Regions from separate parts of the Colwellia sp. BRX9-1 genome, predicted to be linked through region 1. Evidence: predicted binding sites of a transcription regulator. Region 1 holds the regulator's gene; each other region holds the start of a gene.
The links. The regulator FliA, encoded in region 1, starts transcription of late flagellar genes. The targets are predictions, from matches to a motif close to CTAAAGNTNNNNNNNNNNNNGCCGATA.
Positions count from the first base shown of each region.

Region 1 (2,277 bases):
TTAGTGGTCTGTGATGAACCTACATCTATTACTGATTGCTACGCCCTAATGAAATTATTAAGTCGAGATCATGGCGTATTTAAATTTAAAGTTGTTGCCAACATGGTGAGAACGCCAAGAGAAGGACAGCAACTCTTTGGTAAGCTTTCTAAAGTTACCGATCGATTTTTAGATGTTGCACTTGAACTCGTTGCTGTCATTCCATTTGACGAAAATATAAGAAATTCCGTTAGAAAACAAAAAGCAATTGTTGAAGCTTATCCACAATCGCCTGCAGCGGTTGCTTTTAAATCTTTAGCAGGTAATTTAATTAAATGGCCGGTGCCTAAACAAGCGTCAGGTCATTTAGAGTTTTTTATTGAACAATTGTTAGAACATTAATAACAATAGTAATCAGATATGAGTACTTTGTTGAAAGTTCTATATCTTTCCTATAATTTAGCGAGTGAGCGATAGTGGTAAAACCAAATGCTTACAGTATTCAAACTGATAAATCTGCTATAATTTCGCAGCATACAGTTTTAGTGAAAAGAATCGCTTATCACCTATTAGCAAGGTTGCCTGCGAGCGTGCAGGTTGATGACCTTATTCAGTCAGGCATGATAGGCCTGCTTGAAGCGTCTAATAATTTTGATCACGGCAAAGGTGCAAGTTTTGAAACCTTTGCTGGTATTCGTATCCGTGGTGCTATGCTTGATGAAATACGCCGTGGTGACTGGACTCCCCGCTCTGTTCATAAAAATAGCCGCATGGTCAGTGAAGCGATAAAATTGCTTGAAGCAAGTTTAGGTCGTGATGTAACTGATATTGAAGTTGCTGAAAAACTTGATATTTCGTTAAATGACTACCATCATATTCTAAGTGAGGTAAGTACCGGTAAAATAATTGGTATTGAAGACTTAAGTACGGGGACAGATGCTATATCGAATATGGAAGATGTGAATAATAACGATCCCTATGATAATTTTGAAAAAATAGTTTTTAAAAAATCGTTAACAGCATGCATTTCCACTTTACCCGAACGCGAAGCTCTAGTACTGTCACTATATTACGACGAAGAATTAAATCTTCGAGAGATTGGTCAAGTGCTTGATGTAAGTGAGTCGCGTGTTAGCCAAATTCACAGTCAAGCGATGCATAGGTTAAAAGGACGTATGCAATCTTGGCAAAGTTGAGTAGAATATACATATAATCACAATTTTAAAATGTTCTCACCGGAGGGTGCCTTGGATAAAAATATGAAAGTTCTTGTTGTTGATGATTTTTCAACGATGAGACGTATCGTCAAAAACTTGTTACGAGATTTAGGTTTCACTAACATTTCAGAAGCAGATGACGGTAGCACTGCTTTACCGATGTTAAAAGAAGGCTCTTTTGACTTTGTTGTAACTGATTGGAATATGCCAGGTATGCAAGGTATTGATTTGCTCAAAGCCATCCGTGCCGATGCGAAATTATCACATATCCCAGTATTGCTGATCACTGCTGAAGCAAAGAAAGAACAAATTGTGATGGCGGCTCAAGCGGGTGTTAATGGCTATATTGTAAAACCATTTACCGCAGCGACGTTAAACGCCAAATTAGATAAAATATTTCAACGCTTAGGTTAATTCCTTAATTAGATAGATAATTAATTAATCTAAACGTGAGGTTTTTGCATGAGTGCGAATACAAATGTGCATGTTTCTTTGGAAGAAGCAAAGCTACTGGTCGAATATTTAGAAAGTGGTCAACAAGACAAGGCAGATGAATTAATTGCTGAAATTCAAAATCCAATTAATTCTGAATTGTTTGCTGAAATAGGCAAGCTGACTCGCCAACTACATGACTCATTAAATAATTTTCAATTAGATTCCAGGTTAAATGATTTAGCGACAGCAGATATCCCCGATGCTCAAGAACGTCTAAACTACGTTATAACGCGAACGGAAGAAGCCGCTAATAAAACCATGGATGCTGTTGAATCTATTTTTCCCGTTGTGGATACGATACAAAAGCAAATAAAGGCTGTTAATCCGTTATGGCAAAAATTAATGCATAACAAATTGGAATTAACCGAATTTAAAAGTTTATGTGTTGATATAGATTTATTATTAAAAACGACAGATAGAGAATCAGTGCGTATGCATGATTTAATGACTGATGTTTTGATGGCGCAAGATTTTCAAGATTTAACCGGACAAGTTATTCGTAAAGTTATTGATCTAGTTCGTGAAGTAGAGGATAGCTTGATTGGTATGCTAACCGCTTTTGGTATTACGACAGATAGTAATGCAG
Region 1 covers NZ_JACGVM010000001.1:525,617-527,893, forward strand. The annotation lists gene H4J76_RS02425 (MinD/ParA family protein) at 1-381, shown strand, start outside; gene H4J76_RS02430 (RNA polymerase sigma factor FliA) at 456-1,175, shown strand; gene cheY (chemotaxis response regulator CheY) at 1,227-1,610, shown strand; gene H4J76_RS02440 (protein phosphatase CheZ) at 1,659-2,277, shown strand, end outside.

Region 2 (2,277 bases), on a different contig from region 1:
CAGCCAGCATCAAATACCGGCTTTGTTAAATCACCATATTGTTGATATAGAGATTGTAATTCATCAGCGAGCGGTTGATAAAAGCCTTTATCTAGAAATTGACGACGTGCGTTAACCATGGCTTTGTTATCACCAGGGTCTTTTGAATGTTTATGTTGAACGGGCAATAAGTTTACATAACCTTCTTTTGCTTCATCAAAGCTATGGTTGTTCTGACAACGATAGCTTTGGTTAGCTAACACTAATGATTTTTTACAAATGGGGCAAACGTATTGAGCAAGGAACATAGTATTTACTCAACAGCTACTTAAAAGTAGACCAAATCGGCGCGTGATCTGAAGGTTTTTCAATAGCACGTAGTTCGTAATCAATATCGGCTTCGATACACGTTGCCGCCATCTTGTGCGTTGCCAAAACCACATCGATGCGTAAACCACGATTATCAACAAAACCTTTAGAACGATAGTCAAACCAAGAATAACGTTCCGCTTTTGTTGGATGCAATTCTCTAAACGTATCTTTAAATCCCCAAGCCATTAAAGTTGCAAGCCATTCTCTTTCTTCTGGTTGAAAACTACACTTACCAGTCTTTAACCAACGCTTTTGGTTAGGCTCACCAATACCAATATCTAAATCAGCAGGTGAAATATTAATATCGCCGATAATGACTACGTGCTCATCTGGGGTATGGTTATCATTTAAATAGGTCATCAAGTCTTTATAAAATTGACGCTTATAGGGATATTTTGTTTCATGAGCGATGTTATCGCCTTGCGGGAAATAACCGTTTAATACCGTTACTTTTTCACCTTGTTCATTGGTGGTCTCAATCATCACCATACGTTTTTGAGACTCTTCAGTATCGCTAGCAAAGCCCATTTTAACAATATTGGCTGCTTTTTTACATAACATAGCCACACCATAATGTGCTTTTTGACCATGAAAATAAACGTGATAACCCATAGCTTCAACAGCTTCAACGGGAAAAGCATCATTATGAACTTTGATTTCTTGTAAGCCAATAATATCAGGCTGGTGCTTATCAATGATGGCTTGAAGTTGGTGTAAACGCGCACGAAGGCCGTTAATGTTAAAGCTAATGATTTTCATAAAAGACTCGATATTGATTTTTTCCACATGCTACCAGAAGTTATCAGAGAAGGTTATTATTAATTGCTAGTGAAGTGAATTAGGTACTTATTAACATCAACTTTTTAATAGACAGGTAAATGTGTAAATAAATAGAAATTAAACTCAACTAAATTAAAGGATTGCCGATATAAGCTTTAGAGAAAATAATAAAGTTGAAGTACATTGCTTACAGAGTCAGTTGACAGTCAAATTCTGGTACACGAATTACAATTAGGTGAACAACTTAATGTAAGTGTGCACAGCGCTCGACGAGCTGACTTTTCACTCTTATTGGCAATGCTAAGTGATGACGTACCTAGCCATAGTCAATTTTCTTTGCCAAAAACTGTCGTTGACACTAAAACGACTAATGATGCAAGCTTACGTAAAGAGTTTGACCTTCCTGATAAAGCACCTTTATCTCTGAATGAAAATCACAGCACAGCAATATTTGATCAAGCAGAACTTATTCAGCAGAATAACCTAGCAGAATTACGTTTATCAAATGCTTTGTTGCCTAAACCGCTTGCTTTTCGAGATGATAAAAAGCATATCAGACAAGAAGTATTAAATAATACCTCGCTGTACTGCCAGAAAAAATTTAATCATACAAAGAATAATACGCCGCAAGACACCGACAGTTCAAGATTATCATTCGATACTAAAGGTTGGCTTAACGCCGTGCATAACACTATCGTTAAAGCGCCGTTACTTGATGCTATAGCATAAGGTTATTGCATTAGCATGCCAATAAAATCGTGCGTTTGTGTTGACGTTATTTGTGATTAACTTTTTCAGTTTACTGGCCTGAGCAATGTTTAAACTTGATTGTTAATTGTTGAGTTTACTTGCTACAGCATTGTCTAAATTTTTATTGCTATGACAAAAGCATCGCTGGTTTCTTTTGGGAAGAACTTGATTGTTAATTGTCGAATTTACCGGCCACAGCATTGTTTAAATTTTTTATTACTATCGCAAAAGCAAGCTTGGTTTCTTTTTGGTGCTATCAGCGCTTCATTGTTACTGACTTCACCATCTAAATATCGCCATTGCCCCTTTTCAACAACAAAGCGTGATGTTTCCTTCATCAGAAAATACTCACCTTGATGTTGGTAATAAGCCGAAAAGCAAACCGTCGGTAAGTGT
Region 2 covers NZ_JACGVM010000014.1:40,817-43,093, forward strand. The annotation lists gene rlmA (23S rRNA (guanine(745)-N(1))-methyltransferase) at 1-287, opposite strand, end outside; gene xthA (exodeoxyribonuclease III) at 304-1,110, opposite strand; gene H4J76_RS13360 (VC2046/SO_2500 family protein) at 1,315-1,860, shown strand; gene H4J76_RS13365 (YchJ family protein) at 2,067-2,277, opposite strand, start outside.
Region 2: the regulator FliA is predicted to act here: its motif matches at 1,254-1,280, upstream of H4J76_RS13360 (VC2046/SO_2500 family protein).

Region 3 (2,277 bases), on a different contig from region 1:
CGCTTACCACCAATTAATAGGCCGTATTGCATTGCTGATAGCAATTTTTGATCATTTATTTCATAAGCGGCTAATTTGTCGGCAAGGTATTCATTAATGCGCGTTTGATAAAAGTCGAGTTGGTATAATTGGGTCACTAATTACTACCCAAACTTTCTGAGTCAACTTCGTTTTCAAAATCTTCAAGTTGGGCTTTACCATTCTTAGTCAGTAAAATTTGAATTTTTTGTTCTGCATTTTTTAACTTTTCTTGACTGGCTTGGCTGAGATTTAAGCCGCGCTCAAAAAGGGTCATTGAATCTTCTAAACTCAATGCTCCTTGTTCTAAATTCTGAACAATAGTTTCAAGTTCTAAGAGTGATTCTTCAAAGCTTAAGTTTTCTATTTTTTTCTTAGCCATCATCGAGAGTTCAGTGATTAAATATCTAGGCGCAAATTTATACCAAACGCCTTAATTAATCAATAAACTTCAAATGCTTTTGCCCCTTAATGACTATCATATACTTTCTATTGTCGGTCATTCTATGACTACATTGGCGCTTATATTTATCGTTAAAGCGCTGTGGTTAACGATAACTAGATAAATATAAATTGGGTAAGCTTAAATATGGCGAATTTAGTTGGCAGTATTAACTGTCTCTGGACTATACGTTGTTAAAGATATTGAACAATTATTTTGTTCAGCAAAGTTAACCTTAAAAATAGCGACTAATTACTTAAGTTATTGACAATATGGGCGATAATAAACTTATAGAACCGTAAGCCATTCATATGCAGTTTTAACTGCGCGCTTTGGATGGTTACGGTTAAATCACGAGTGTGGATAAGAATATAAGTATTCGCGTATCGTAATACCTTAATGTATTATCAAATAATACGACTATCCGTATCATTTTTTTGTGGAGACTTTTTTGTGGATATAGCAACAATATTAGGTGTAGTAGGCGCAATAGGTTTACTCATTATGGCAATGATGTTGTCTGGTGATATCGGCATGTTTATTGACGTTCAGTCAGTTATTATTGTTTTTGGTGGTTCAATATTTGTTGTTTTATCTAACTATAATCTTGGTCAGTTTTTTGGAATTGGGAAAATTATAGGTAAGGCTTTTATGTTTAAAATTGAACAGCCTGACGACCTTATTGAAAAATCAGTTGAAATGGCTGATGCCGCTCGTAAAGGGGGGTTTTTGGCTTTAGAAGAAGCAGAGATAACTAACGGCTTTATGCAAAAAGGGGTCGATATGTTGGTCGATGGCCACGATGCAGATGTAGTACGTGGCACACTAAAAAAAGATATTGAGCTTACTGCTGAACGCCATGAAACAGGCGTAGGTATGATGATGGCACTTGCTGATGTGGCACCCGCGATGGGCATGATTGGCACCTTAATTGGTTTGGTCGCGATGTTATCAAACATGGATGACCCCAAATCTATTGGTCCAGCTATGGCGGTTGCACTACTAACAACCCTATATGGAGCATTCCTCGCTAACGTTATTGCCATTCCTATAGCGTCAAAACTCAGGCTTCGCCTTGCTGAAGAAAAAATGAACCAGGAGCTTATTCTTGACGCTATTCTGGGTATTCAAGACGGACAAAATCCACGTGTCATAGAAGGGTTACTTAAAAACTATCTTGCTGAAGGTAAACGTGCTGTAAATACCACAGAAGAAGAGTAACGGGAGTAATTTATGGCTGAAAAATGTAAATGTCCACCTCCGGGGCTTCCCGCTTGGATGGGTACTTTTGCTGACTTAATGTCACTATTGATGTGCTTTTTCGTTTTGCTGTTATCTTTTTCTGAAATGGATGTTTTAAAGTTTAAACAAATTGCAGGTTCGATGAAGTTTGCGTTTGGTGTACAAAATAAGATTGAAGTAAAAGATATTCCTAAAGGCACCAGTATTATTGCGCAAGAATTTCGCCCAGGTAAACCTGAGCCAACACCTATAGAAGTTATTCAACAGCAAACCATGGAAATGACCCAACAGATGTTAGAGTTTCAAGCAGGTGATGAAACCTCTGCTGGTGGTCGACAAGAACAACGAGGTACAGAACGTGGTGGACAATCACAAAGTACTGCAGATGAAATGTCAGCCCAGGCAATGCAAAAGGCTCAAGACGAATTAGAGCAGGCTTCGCAAGAGCAAGTAAATGAATTAGTTAAAAAAATTGCTGATCAATTAGAACAACAAATTCAAGATGGTGCCATAGAGCTTGAATCTCTCGGACAACAAGTGATTATTCGTATTCGTGAAAATGGTTCTTTTCCTTC
Region 3 covers NZ_JACGVM010000004.1:202,461-204,737, reverse strand. The annotation lists gene ispA ((2E,6E)-farnesyl diphosphate synthase) at 1-137, opposite strand, end outside; gene H4J76_RS06455 (exodeoxyribonuclease VII small subunit) at 137-400, opposite strand; gene pomA (flagellar motor protein PomA) at 914-1,681, shown strand; gene H4J76_RS06445 (flagellar motor protein MotB) at 1,694-2,277, shown strand, end outside.
Region 3: the regulator FliA is predicted to act here: its motif matches at 716-742, upstream of pomA (flagellar motor protein PomA).